DNA from 2 places in the Rhodonellum sp. genome. Region 2 is predicted to be linked to the other one. Evidence: riboswitches for the same ligand, from Rfam matches in the RefSeq annotation. Region 2 holds a riboswitch; the other holds the start of a gene.

Region 1 (7,824 bases), on a different contig from region 2:
GTATTTTATTCCATCAAGAAAAAAATCCTTGTATTCCCTACCGGGATGATAAGCACCTTGATCTATGTTTATATTTGCCTAAAATTCAAACTGTATGCGGATATGGGCATCAATGCCTACTATTTCGGGATGTCCATTTATGGATGGTATCTCTGGAGCAGACCGCAGAATGGAAAGGAGGAACTGAAGGTCACCTGGCTGGACAAGGGCGGCATCATCCGTTCGGTGCTGCTGTTATTGGGATCCTATTTGGTTCTCTATTTGGTTTTGGCCAATTTCACGGACAGTGATGTGCCCTATTGGGATTCCTTCACCACCTCTACGGCCTTTGTAGGCATGTGGCTGATGGCCAAAAAGAAAGTGGAAAACTGGATTGCTTGGATCATTACGGACATCGCTTCGGTCCCACTGTATCTTTACAAAGGATTGCTGCTGACCTCCTTCCAATTTTTGTTTTTTACCGTTCTGGCCATCATTGGTTTGGTGAGTTGGATCAAAGCAACCAAAACCGATGGAGAAACCACTTAAAAAAATCGTAATCCTTGGCCCCGAATCCACGGGCAAAAGCACCTTGACCCAATCTTTGGCGGAACATTTCTCAGCGCCTTGGGTAAGGGAATACGCAAGGGAATATCTGAAAAGCTTGGATAGGCCATACGACTATCCCGACCTCTTGGAAATCGCCAAAGGACAGATCGCCTTGGAAAAAGAGATGGAATCCAGAGCGGAAAACTTTCTGTTTTGCGACACCAACCTCTTGGTGATTGAGGTTTGGAGCCAACACAAATTCGGGAAAACCGATCAATGGATTCTCGAAACTCTCCAAAAAAGGGAATATGATTTTATTCTTCTGACCGACATTGACATCCCTTGGCAGGATGATCCCCAAAGGGAACATCCCGAACCGAAAATGAGACAATACTTTTTCGATCTCTATTTTCAAAAAATTGAAGCCTCAAAAATCCCATTTGCTGTGGTATCGGGACCTCCCGAAAAAAGATTTGCACTCGCTCTGGAAAAAATACAAAACCTTCTGTCTTAAAAGATGTTAATTTGCTACATGTCAATTTGATAGAATGACACATCTTCCACTTATTCCTCCATTTCAATGATTTATTTTGAACGATTCAAATCCTAAATTCCTTATATTTGTTCAAGTGCTCTCAGTCACCCAGCTGTTGGTCCAAAAAATTTACACCATTCCATAAATATCAAATGGCAATCCCAAGATTCAATACTGCTACTACTTTCCATGCAGATCTTAAAACCCGAATAAAAAACTATTTCTCTGAATCAGGAACAAAACCTACAGGCGACTCCGGCTTATATTTGAAAGCGATCATTTTGGTCGTTGCTTATATTGCGGTATATGCGCACCTGGTTTTCTTCACTCCCCATTGGACTTTGGCCGTATTGGAGTGTATCCTGTTGGGAGGACTCGCATCTGGAATTGGCTTCAATGTCATGCACGATGGCGCCCATGGAAGCTTTAGCAAAAAGGGCTGGATCAATGAACTCGCAGGCGTTTCCATCAATTTCCTTGGTGCGAATGTTTTTATGTGGAAAACGAAGCACAATGTCGTCCACCATTCCTTCACCAACATCGATGAGGTCGATGACGACATGAATGCAAGGCCTTTTTTGAGACTTTGCCCAAACCAAAAGCACCTTAAAATCCACAAATACCAGCATTACTATTTCCTTTTTGTGTATTCTTTATTGTACCTCTACTGGGTTTTTGTCACGGATTACAAAAAATATGTCACTCAAAAAGTGGGGATCATGCCGATCCAAAAAATGACTTGGAAAGACCATGTTTCCTTCTGGAGCTTTAAATTGACCCACTTGATCTTGTTCATCTTTATCCCGATCTATTTTGTGGGGGTCATTCCATGGTTGATCGGCTTCCTTATTTTTGGTTTTTCCACAGGCATTTTCCTGAGTACGGTATTCCAACTTGCGCATTCGGTGGAAGAAGCCTCTTTTCCACTTCCTGATAAGGTAACGAATAAGCTTGAGGACGACTGGGCAGTCCATCAATTGAAGACAACTTCAAATTTTGCCACGAAAAATAAAGTCCTTTCTTGGATGATCGGTGGTTTGAACTTTCAGATTGAACACCATTTGTTTCCAAATGTATCCCACATCCATTATCCTGCCATCAGCAAAATCATCAAGGAAACCTGTCGGGAATACAACATCCCCTATTTGGAACATGAAAAAATGAGATGGGCTTTTGCCTCACATGTGCACCATTTGAAAGCCCTTGGACATAAATAGAAATCAAGCCAAAATCCATTCACGGATGAAATCAATATTAAAAAAAAAGTAAGCTCCCGATGGGGCTTACTTTTTTTTGCCCCTTAAAAAAGGTTTTTATTTCCCCACCAAAGTTTGCGTTCTCTCAATTCATCAAGGATTAAAAAGGATGGATTAAAAAGATTTTTTTTTGCAATAATGGGCAGGACATAGTACCTTCGTAACTTAGATCATTAGGGGTGCCTTAATAATACGGGCTGAGATCATACCCATAATACCTGATCCGGGTAATGCCGGCGAAGGGAAATGAGTAACCAATACAGAAGTAATTGTCACGAAGAAGAAAGCATTGAAGGGAGGAAAATCCCCTTGATCCGTGTGCCTTCATTTTTTGTGCCGGTGATTTTTGTATAGGTCAAGGGTAAACATAAAAAGGAAATCCCCCTTGATTTCCCCAAGTTTAACCACACCGCAATAGCGGTAAATATCTTATCAATACCATGAAAAAATTGACAACGACATTGGCCATTTGGCTGGTGGGGTTTGTGGCTGTATATGCTCAAACCAAAGTGAGCGGAAGTATCAAGGATTCCGCCACTGGAGAAGTATTGGTCGGTGCCAATGTATTTCTGGAAGGCACCGGAAGAGGAACCACCTCAGACCGAGAGGGAAAGTTTGAAATCAAAAACGTCCCGGAAGGATCCTATTCCCTAAAAGCATCCTTTATCGGTTTTGAGAGTTTTTCCCAGAAAATCGAAATGCCATTGTCCGAAACATTGGAAATCGGCTTGGTTCCTACCAACCTATACACGGAGGAATTCATCGTCTATGCCACCAGAGCTTCCGAAACCACACCCACTACTTTCAAAAACGTATCCAAGGAGGACATCAGCAAATTGAATTTGGGACAGGATCTCCCGATGCTCCTCAATTTTACGCCTTCTGTGGTGAGTTTCTCAGATGCAGGAGCAGGAGTAGGGTATACCGGACTTCGGATCCGTGGCTCCGATCAATCCCGGATCAATGTCACCGTCAACGGAATCCCGATGAACGATGCGGAATCACACGGGGTATTTTGGGTAAACATGCCCGATTTTGCCTCCTCTGTGGACAATATCCAAATCCAAAGGGGAGTGGGCACTTCTACCAATGGTGCGGCCACCTTCGGGGCAAGTCTCAATATTCAAACTGATACCCGCCGAGACGAAGCTTATGCCGAAGTGGACAATTCCTTTGGCTCTTTCAACACCAGAAGACATACTGTTAAGGCCGGAACGGGACTATTGAATAACAAATGGGCAGTGGATGCAAGGCTTTCCCGGATCAGTTCCGACGGATATATTGACCGTGCATCATCTGACCTGAAATCCTACTTTGTTTCAGGAGGGTATTATGGCGAAAACCATGTCTTTAAGCTCAACGTTTTTTCCGGTGCAGAAAAAACCTATCAGGCTTGGGAAGGCGTTCCTGAAAATCTATTGGAAACCAACAGGACTTTCAACCTTTACACCTACGACAACCAGACCGACAATTACCAGCAAGACCACTATCAATTCATCTACGCAGGTAAATTTGGCAACAACTGGAAGGCCAATGCCGCACTCCATTATACCTATGGTAGGGGATATTATGAACAATTCCGGGAAAACGATCGCCTGACTAGATATGGATTGGCACCGATCGTCATCGGCGAAACCAGCATTGCAAGAACCGATATCATCAGGAGAAGATGGCTGGACAATGATTTCTTTGGAGGAGTATTCTCCTTTAACTATTTATCCGATGATGGAAAATGGGATGTCCTCCTAGGGGGTGGTGCCAATCGCTACGATGGTGACCACTTCGGGGAAATCATCTGGATGGGCACCAGTGGATCCACCCAGATCAGGGACCGCTACTACGACAACACTGCTGTGAAAGATGACCGGAACATTTATGCAAAAGGCACTTTCGAAGCCCGAGAAAGACTGTTCCTATTTGCCGATCTCCAATTTCGGGGAATCGATTACCGCTTTACGGGCATCAACAATGACCTGCGGGACATCACCGGAGTCCAAGAATTTAGGTTTTTCAATCCAAAATTCGGGTTTTCCTACGAAGCCTCAAATGGTGCAACTTGGTATGCGTCCTATGCGGTCGCCAATCGGGAACCGGTAAGAAGGGATTTCACGGACAGCCCCTTGACCGAAACGCCAAGGCCTGAAAATCTTCAGAACATTGAAATCGGTATCCGTGCCCAAAAGGAGCGGTTTACCTACAATGCCAATTTTTATTACATGAAATATAAGGACCAATTGGTGTTGACAGGCCAGTTGAATGATGTTGGATCTTATATCCGGGAAAATGTCGCCAATTCGTATCGGGCAGGAATTGAGTTGGATGGCGCTTATCGTCTGAATTCAAAGTGGACCCTTGGCGGGAATATTGCCTTCAGCAGAAACAAAATTGCGGCATTCACCGAGTACATCGATGATTATGCGGCGGCTGACTTCAGGCAGGAAGAAATCCAATATTCAGATGTGGACATCGCCTTTTCACCGAATATGATCGGAGCGGCCATTATCGATTTCAAACCCATAAAGGATTTGGAAATCAGTTTTCTCTACAAATACGTTAGCGAACAATTTCTAGACAATACCCAGGATGCCAACAGGAAACTGGATGCCTATTGGACAGGTGACCTTAGGTTCAATTATGCCCTTAGGCCACGGTTTGTGAAAAACATGGAAGTCACTTTGTTGGTCAATAATATTTTCAATAGACTTTACGAATCCAATGGCTATACCTTCAGCTATTTTGTTCCCAATGAAGGGCAAAGTGGCAGGGAACTGGTGACGGAAAATTTCTATTATCCACAGGCAGGGACCAATTTTCTGGCGGGGATAAAATTCCTTTTTTAAACCTGAAATATGCATAAGACGGGTTGAAATAATAAAGCCGTGGGAAATGATCCCACGGCTTTGTTGTTTATGGACGAAGATTTCTTTATGTCAACAGAAAATACTTAAGACAGCCTAATTTATTATGAAGGTTGTTCTGATTTACGATTGAAATTTCTTCCCATAGAATTTACATAAGGCTCTTTGATAAATTTTTAGTTTTTTTTAACTAAAGTTTTGAAAATAGTTTTTTTTTAAAATTGGAAAACTAAATGATAGCGCTAATCAAAGGTTAAAGCGGAATCCGAAAAGCTTAATTAGAGTAGGAAACATTAAAATTAATTGTTACGAAAATTTTAAAATATTATTTAAGCTTATTTCTATTCTTAGTTACATTCAGTATTGGAATGGGGCAAGCATCGGTGGAACCTTCTGAATGTCAAGCTGGCGGTCCTGGAGCTGTATCTTGTGAGACATCTTGGTCTGGTGAGGGTCAAGTCGGGCCGATTGGGGGAGGCGGTTCAACATCTGCTAGTGTTTCATGCGGAGCTGGTTTCCACGCTTGCTGCAATTCGTCCGTATCTGGATCTACAGCAAGCTGTGTTGAAAATTAATTACTTTTAAAAACTATGTATAATTTGAGTCAGGCTTTTACCTCCTTATTTTAGATGAGAATTATTTCCTTAATACTATTTTCATTTTTAGTTGCTTGCCAAACGCCAAAGCTTGAAAATGAAACAGCATCCTTCGTGGTCAAGGTATTTGATGCCGAAGAGAATGGTTTTAACCTCTATGATTTTGTGACGGATATCGAATACATTCCCTTGATGTATGGAGGTGAAGAAAGTTTGACTCAAATTATTTCTAAATTGGAAGTAACCCCAAATTTCATTTATGTATTGAACTCCGACAATCGATCCCAGAAAAACATCCTAGTTTTTGATCCCAAGGGAAATTTCATAAAAAACATCCCTAAAATAGAAGCTGAGAATTACTTCTCTGGTGCCATCTCGGATTTTATTGTGGACGAAAATCAAAAACTCATTATTCTTGATAAAAAAAGCAACCTTATTACACTGAACCAGGACTTTAGCTATTCAAGTCATCATAAATTGCCCTTCCAAGCAGCCCAAATCCATAGAAGTGAGGCAAACGAAATCCTGTGTTACTCAAATGGAATGGCTTATGACCAACAAAGTGATTCTCTTTTTTACAATACCTTCATTTTGGACAAGGATTTTCGGATCATCAACACATTCGACCCTTTTGAAATTATTGTTGGGAAAGCAAGACACCACCATGCAATGTTTGGAAATATCCAGCATTCCGAAAATGGTTTTTTGTATTCTGAGTTTCTCAACGATACCATCTATGAAATTACCGGTTCGGCTAAAAAGGTCAGATACCTGGTGGATTTTGACAAGAATAGATTTGACAAATCAGCCTTTCCTGAAGCCATCATCGCCCCATTTTCACCTATTCTGATGGATCAATTCAAATGGGGATTAAATACACCTCTTGAAACTGATTCCTATTTTATGGCGGTATATTATGACAAAAATATTCCCATGGGCCTGTTGTTTGACAAAATGAAAAGTAAAACATATTTATTCAATCCCCTCAAAGTCCTGGAAAGTGAAAACATGATTCCTTGGCCTCAATTGTCCAGAAAAAATAATCTCTATGGTATTTTTAAGGAGAGCAGTTTTGAGGCCATGGATAAAAATATCATTCTTTCGCATGGTGCCGATTCTAATGTCAAAAAAATATACCAACACGTGCAAAAAAATTTAAATCCTGTAATCGTTAAATATCAACTCAAATGAAAACCCTAATCACCTTGATCTTGATTCTGAATTCTCTGTTATTGAGCTCCAATGACAAATATGAGGTGACCTTTGACGGCCAAACCACCAAGTCAGAAATGTTTGCCAAAATTGAGGAGGCAAAATTGGCAGGAATAGAGATAAAAATCCTCTACAGTTCCTTTACCAAGGAGGATAAATTGTCTGTTATCCAGTTCAAAGCAATCGCAACCAACATCGGTGAAGCCTCCACTACTGTCGATTTCAAGAATAAAAATACCTGTGTGGGTTTTTTCCTTGATAAGTCACCGGAAAAAAATCAACCAGCCTTCGGGGTCCAAGATTGCAAAAGCCAACCCTGACAAGCGCAAGTAAGAAAATCTGAACTTTAATTTCAATTCCTGATCCCTTCCGCAAAGAAATTCTTCTTCCAAAGATTCCTGCTGATCAGGTTGGCTACATCGAGAATTTCATAGATGTTTTTTGGACTGAAGGGCGAAATGACTACCTTGAAATGCCCGTTTCGGTCCTTGTGGATCTCCAAGTCAAACTTGGAATGGAGTGACAACAGTTCTTTTGGGAAGAAAATCACTTTGGACGCAGGGGAGGCGATCTTTGGCTTGAACCCAAAGCGGAGTTTGCTGGCCGTATAATGGTGGCAACTCAGATTTTCCTGAAAACCCCGCTCCTCCAACCTGAGGGAGGAATGGTGCAAAAATTTCGGGTTAAAGTGGTGGACAAGTTCCAGGCCTCCCTTCACAAATCTGTAATTGATGCCATCCTCAAGGGAATGGATCACAGGAAGGTTGTTTTTGATTCCTAGAAACTTCCACAGGTTGTCGATCCTTCGAAGTTCCATTTGGGGTTTATTTTGGGTTATT
Region 2 (6,538 bases):
CCAATCGTTCCTTATTTAAACCAAAATCAACAACTTTTAAAAAAATAAAAGAGAAAAGAAAAAAAATTAAGCCCATTAGAATTCCTTTTTTTAAAAATCTTTCCATTAGAACTGGAAATAAATAAATTCCTTTGCCTCACCAAAAACACCCCAATAAACAATCAAAAATGCGGTGATGATATAAATGGGATATCTGTACCACGTTCCTTGTAGTTTGCTCATCCAGTTGAATTGAAATCGGCCAAAATATTCCAAAGCTAAAAACAAAATCAAAGCAATTCTTAAGTCATATCCAAACCAAGAAAAATTCTTGGGTACAAACGGATTAAAAAACAAACGACTTAAGTACCCCCATGCATCCCAAATAGAATCGGACCTGAAAAACACCCAGGCAATGCAGACCATTAGAAAGGTAGAGCCCATTTGAAGAATCTCTTTGAAGCTTGGAATTAAATGGTCCCCCTCATCAAGATGTACCCTATTCTTCCCAATCAAGAAAATCGGAATAAACATCGCTGCATGAATGCCTCCCCAGGCGATAAAGGTCCAATTAGCTCCATGCCAGAAGCCGGAGACTAGAAAAACAATAAAGATATTCCGAATCGCTTTGGCTGTTGAAACCCTGCTTCCTCCCAGTGGAATGTATAGGTAATCCCGAAACCAGGTGGATAGGGATATATGCCATCTTCGCCAGAATTCGGCAATGTCTCTGGCGAAATAAGGTGTTCGAAAATTGACCATCAACTTAAACCCAAGCAATAGCGCCACCCCAATGGCGATATCCGAATAACCGCTAAAATCCCCATATATCTGAAAGGAAAACAGCACTGCTCCCATAATCAATTCCAAACCTGAGGCTGTCTGATAATTTTCGAAAATAGGATTGACTACCAAGGCACAGTTGTCTGCGATGACCATCTTCTTGAACAGTCCCCACAGAATGAGCTTCATCGCTGTGGAACCTTGCCGATATTGGAATTCCCTTCTTTTGAAAAACTGAGGAAGCAGATTGGATGCCCTTTCGATTGGACCTGCCACCAATTGAGGGAAAAAGGCGACAAAGGTGAAGAATGCTATTGGATCTTTGGTTGCCTCTATTTTTCCTTTATAAACATCAATGGAATAGCTCAGCGTTTGAAAGGTGTAAAAACTGATGCCTACCGGAAGGATGATTTGGAGGGTCTCCTGATGGGCTTGAAAACCCATCATTTGAATAAAATCGGTAGTGGAGTCAATGAAGAAATTGAAATACTTGAAGAAGGCAAGCATCCCAAGATTGACCAAAAGGCTGATTCCCAGATATTTTTTCTTACCATAAAACCAACTTTTCAGCCCCTCCTTTTTTACGGTAGGCTCTGAATGCTTGTCTTCCGACATTCGCAATCCGCACCAGTAATCCACAGCCGAACTCAATACAATCAAACCCAAAAACCTCCAATCCCACCAGCCATAGAACACGTAGCTTGTGAACAGCAAGAAAGCATTTTGAACTTTAAGATTCTTTTGAAATGCAAACCAATAGAGTGTAAATACTATTGGAAGGAAAAATATAAAAGTGAATGAATTGAAAAGCATGTATAATTACCGTCCTGAAATCAGAAAATCAATAAAAATATTTATACTCTATTGATTTATAATCAGTTTAATTATTAAAAAATAAGCTGATTTATTTTTAATAATTACTAATATTAATCGTATAATTACTTTTAAAATAACCGAACTATAATGGTCTTTATATATTTATATTTTAAATCTATTACTCTACCAACAAATTTTTCATATAGATCAAATTTGTAATATAAATGAGTTCTTTTTTCCCAAAATATCCACCAAAATAAGTATCTGGAAATTTTAAATTTTTCACGAAATGATTTGCAAATAGTAATTGAAACAGTCTGATTATCTTTCAACTTTAATTCTTCTTTCAAGTAACATTCTGATAATACCTCAAATACATGGCCGGGACATTTTAACCATCTATAGACATAGCATTCAACATTTTCAATTTTAACCTTATAAAAATAAAAGTTTTTAAAAAGAATGAAATCTGCTTTGTCTACATCGAAAAAAAATGGTTTAGTAGAAACGATATTCAAAGTTCCTTGGAAAAATCTAATTTTTTTTGACTCTAGTTTTTCATTAATTTTGCCAACAACATTCACTCCTTTCCCTCTGCCCTTTACTATTTTTCCCTCTATCAGAATTTCCATACCATTATTAAAAATATGGAAATGCCTTATTTGAATTAATGCTAGTAATATTTCTTCTAAAATACATTTTCGGAGATTTTAGCGGAATCATATCCAAATATTTTCTACTTTTTTGTACTTCATAAAAGTATTTCTTAAAACCATTAGTTCTTGAAAAGATTTAAAGTAGAAAAAGGATTTAATTTTTTTGGTTTCACAGCAGCCTTCAATAAAAATGGATTTACCTCATTACAATTCTATTGGAACTTTTCTACCCCTCAGAAGATGTATAAAATTGATAGAAAAGTACTCAGTCGAGTGAATTTGAAGTAAATTTTTTGAGTGTTGTTAAAACTTATTGTGGATTTAAATACCAAGCCCCCCTTTTTTAACGTTTTTTTCTTCCGTAAAATCAGGGTTTGGGTGATTGAAAGCTATTTGGAATCACTCCCCCCAGCTTCGCCCCTTCGGTCACGTTTGTGCTTAGCGGGATGAGTAAGAAAATTACTCTGTGGTGACAAATTTAGTCCGATGGTGGATATTAGCAAGGAATGTGGGGGAAAAAGTTTGGGAAGGGGGAGGAAGGTTTGAAGTGGGAAGTGGGGAGTTGGAAGTTTTGGACGGGAGACAGGAGACGGGAGACGGTATTATGGTCCGGAGACGGAAGGTGGAATGTTGGATGGGAGGCGGAGGAAGTTGGGAAGTGGGAAGTGGGAAGTTTTGGACGGGAGACGGGAGACGGAAGACAGGGAACGGGCGGGAAGTTGGAAGTTTGGACGGAAGACGGGAGACAGGAGACGGAGGGGAGGTTTGAATTAGGAAGCGGGAAGTTGGAAGTGTTGGATGAGGGAAAGGGACGGTGGGGAAACAGTGGATTTTGAAAACAAAATGGCATGGAGTATAGATTTTCTGGGATTTTGATTAGTTTCGGGGATAGAAACGCACGGGGTGCCTGACGAAAGTTGGGCTGAGACGATACCCGAACACCTGATTTGGATAATGCCAACGGAGGGATGCTTTATAAAATATTCCATTTTGTACGCCACCCTTTTGGTCACTCCCATCGGTTGGCGTTTTTTGTTTCGCCCGAATATGCATTAAAGAATTTTATCCTTTAATGGAATTGGCAATGCATAACACGGGTTTCGCCTTTAACCTGAAAAACAAAATGGAACTGGAAAAATCAACATTTGAACTGATCCCCAAAACCCAGCAAAACTGGCAAAACCGACCGGAATGGTTTTTTAACCGGGAACATACCGATCCCTATGAGCAATGGTACGAGGGGCGCTACAAACGCGCGGAGATCTGGCAGAAAAAGGTCATGGAACAATTGGTTTCCAAGGACAAACGGATAAAAACGCTGCTGGAATTTGGTTGCGGTACCACCCGGTTTACCCGCTGGTGGAAGGAAATCGGGATCGAAGCCACGGGCGGGGACATTTCGCCCCTGATGCTTTCCCAGGCCGTGGACCTGTTTGACGGGGACTTGGTCATGGCGGATTCGCATTACATGCCTTTCAAGGACCATTCCTTCGATGCCATGGCCTTTATCACCACTTTCGAGTACTACAAGGATCCCGTGAAAGTGATCCGGGAAGCTGCCCGGGTGGGCAAATACGGGATTGGCATGGGGATGATGAACCGGAATTCCCCGAAGGTACTGCGGAGACGGGTGCAACAGTTGTTCGGGAAAAACCCCTTTTATGTCACCGCCACCTTCTACACGCCCCAAAAACTGATTGCCATCATCGATACCGCCTTGGAGGGCCGCTCCTACTCCATCGAATGGTCCTGCACGGGATTGCCAAAATGGTTCCCGGTCCAGCAATGGAGCCTACCCTACGGGGATTTTTTCGGTTTGTACATCAAATTCAACGACGTGGACTGATGGAAGCAAAACTTGGAAAAATAGACCAAAGCCTTATCGCAGGCGTGATCGCGCAGCAATGCGGAAAATCCAGAAAGGAAGTCCTTACCGGACCACAATTCGGCGTGGATGTCTCCGTGGTGGCCCTGCCGGGGGGAATGGCGATGGCGGCCACCAGCGATCCCCTCTCCCTGATTCCTTCCCTGGGTTTGGAGAAATCGGCCTGGCTGTCGGTTCACTTGGCGGCAAACGACATTGCGACAACAGGATTTGCGCCGATGTATGGGCAGTTTGTGCTCAACCTTCCCGGGACCTTCTCCAAGGAGGATTTCGGCAGCTATTGGGAACATGTGCACCGGTTTTCCGAGGAAATCGGGCTTGCGATCACGGGCGGCCATACGGGATTTATCGCCGATCAGCATTCCACCATTGCCGGTGGGGTGACGCTCTTCACCATCGCTCCCGCGGATCAGGTCCTGACCAGCAAGAAAGCAGGCATTGGGGATGTCATCTTGGTCACGAAGGAATGCGCCATTTCCTCGGCGGCCATCCTGGCACTGAGTTTCCCGGAAACGGTCATCGCGGCCTACGGCAAGGAAGTCCACGAAAGTGCCTGTGCGCTCTTTTACCAAACCTCCTCCCTGCCCGATGCCTTGGCGGCTGTTGGCGGGGAAAGCGGGAGAGCCGAAGTGACGGCGATGCATGATGTCACCGAGGGAGGCGTATTGGGTGCGATCTACGAGATGGCCAGCGCTTCCGGCCATGGGGCAAGGGTGGACAAAGGCAAAATCCCCCTGGGGGAAGTGACCGGAAAGATCTGCTCCCTGTTTTCGATCGACCCCTACCACAGCGTCGGGGCCGGCGCGATGATCATCACCTGCAAACCTGCGCATGCGGCGGCCGTCATGGAACGTCTGCACTTGGCAGGGATCGCCTGCAGCTGTGTGGGCGAGATCCGGGAAAAAGCCTACGGGATCCAATTGGCCGAAGGGGAACAGGAAAGTGAAATGCCGTATATGGAAACCGACCCGTATTGGGCGGCATTTTTTACCGCAATGGAAAAAGGATGGACCTAAGGCGACAAATAAAGGGGGGCCTCTACCTGGTCATCGATCCTGCGATGGAGGAAGCGCTGCTATTGGAAAAACTCCGGATCGTGCTTGCCTCCCCCATCGCGGCGGTCCAGGTCTGGGACAATTTCCCCGATGATGGGCATCCCGAAGCCCTGCTCGAGAAGGTGATCGTCCTTTGCCAGGAAAAAAATGTCCCCGTGCTGATCAACAACCGCTGGGAATTGCTCGCGCAGCATGCCTTTGACGGGGTCCACTTTGACCAGGTGCCGGACCATCTTGCTTCGGTAAGGTCCTGTATCAAACGGCCGTTTTTGGTGGGCATCACCTGCGGAAATGAGCTGTCGACCGTGGCTTGGGCAGATGGAAACGGAGTCGATTATATTTCCTTCTGCTCGATATTCCCCTCCCAGACCAGCAACAGTTGCGAACTGGTCCTCCCGGAGACCATCCAAAAAGCCCGGGAAATGACCGCCATGCCGATATTTTTGGCAGGAGGCATCAGGCCGGAAAACTTAAACGAATTGAAGAAATTGTCCTTTGACGGGATTGCCGTGGTGTCGGGCATCATGCGTGCTGCCGCACCGGAAAAAGCCATTTCGGCATATCTCACACATTTAAACCCCTGACACATGCAATTCCATTTCAGCCTGAAATTGCTTCACAGCACAATTTGGAAATGGAATGCATCATTCGGGTCATAAAACCAGAAAACTATGAGAATGGAAACGATTGCTAAACTATGTTGCCCCTTTGACAAGGACGAGCTTGATCTGACGATCCTGTCGCAGGATTTGAGCGGAAATGTACTGGAGGGAATCCTGCATTGCAAAACCTGCAAGCGCGTCTACCCCATCATCAAGGGAATCCCCATCATGAGTCCAGACGAGTACCGTGAGAAGAAATACGAGCAGCCGATGCTCGATGTTTTCGCAGAACGTGGAAGTTGAATGGTGTTTAGTGCTGGATAGGGAAGAGTATGTGGTACGGTGTGCTGAGCACGAAATACCACATACCACATACTCCATACTTCGTATTTGGTATAGCGTATTTGGTATTTATCGCAAACTGCTTGGTAAGCTATGCTTTGTATATTGAACGGTCTACCGAGCACGAAACTCCCCCATGTGAACATTCCTTGAAAATTAATGATTTGATTGTCAGTGATTAGGGATGGAAATTTTGGGATTGGGGATAAATTGCGGGAGGGGCATGTTTTGAATTCCGATTATTTTACTACTTTTGTATCGCCTTGAAGCAAAAACAGCAAGCGTCCAAAAGACAAAGCTTATTTTACTTCACTGCACTATTGATCGGGGTGTAGCGTAGCCCGGTATCGCGCCTCGTTTGGGACGAGGAGGTCGTAGGTTCGAATCCTGCCACCCCGACTGCATCAATAGCGTGCCAAA

The links. A riboswitch is a leader RNA that binds a small molecule or an ion and turns the genes downstream of it on or off. The one in region 2 is predicted to bind thiamine pyrophosphate.
Region 1: linked by a shared signal. The riboswitch ahead of Q7J63_RS04090 (TonB-dependent receptor) and the one ahead of Q7J63_RS17740 (class I SAM-dependent methyltransferase) in region 2 are both predicted to bind thiamine pyrophosphate.

The regions. Positions count from the first base shown of each region.
Region 1 is NZ_JAUSPP010000018.1:119,426-127,249, reverse strand. Features, by position in the region: gene pnuC (nicotinamide riboside transporter PnuC) at 1-528, shown strand, start outside; gene Q7J63_RS04100 (ATP-binding protein) at 512-1,042, shown strand; gene Q7J63_RS04095 (acyl-CoA desaturase) at 1,216-2,280, shown strand; TPP riboswitch at 2,485-2,581, shown strand; gene Q7J63_RS04090 (TonB-dependent receptor) at 2,760-5,159, shown strand; gene Q7J63_RS04085 (6-bladed beta-propeller) at 5,888-6,964, shown strand; gene Q7J63_RS04080 (hypothetical protein) at 6,961-7,305, shown strand; gene Q7J63_RS04075 (hypothetical protein) at 7,338-7,802, opposite strand; gene Q7J63_RS04070 (hypothetical protein) at 7,810-7,824, opposite strand, start outside.
Region 2 is NZ_JAUSPP010000071.1:150-6,687, forward strand. Features, by position in the region: partial or broken gene Q7J63_RS17720 (hypothetical protein) at 1-106, opposite strand, end outside; gene Q7J63_RS17725 (MBOAT family protein) at 106-1,476, opposite strand; gene Q7J63_RS17730 (DUF120 domain-containing protein) at 1,707-2,210, opposite strand; gene Q7J63_RS17735 (hypothetical protein) at 2,741-3,070, shown strand; TPP riboswitch at 3,124-3,220, shown strand; gene Q7J63_RS17740 (class I SAM-dependent methyltransferase) at 3,358-4,080, shown strand; gene Q7J63_RS17745 (AIR synthase family protein) at 4,080-5,135, shown strand; gene Q7J63_RS17750 (thiamine phosphate synthase) at 5,126-5,758, shown strand; gene Q7J63_RS17755 (Trm112 family protein) at 5,852-6,079, shown strand; tRNA gene Q7J63_RS17760 (tRNA-Pro) at 6,444-6,517, shown strand.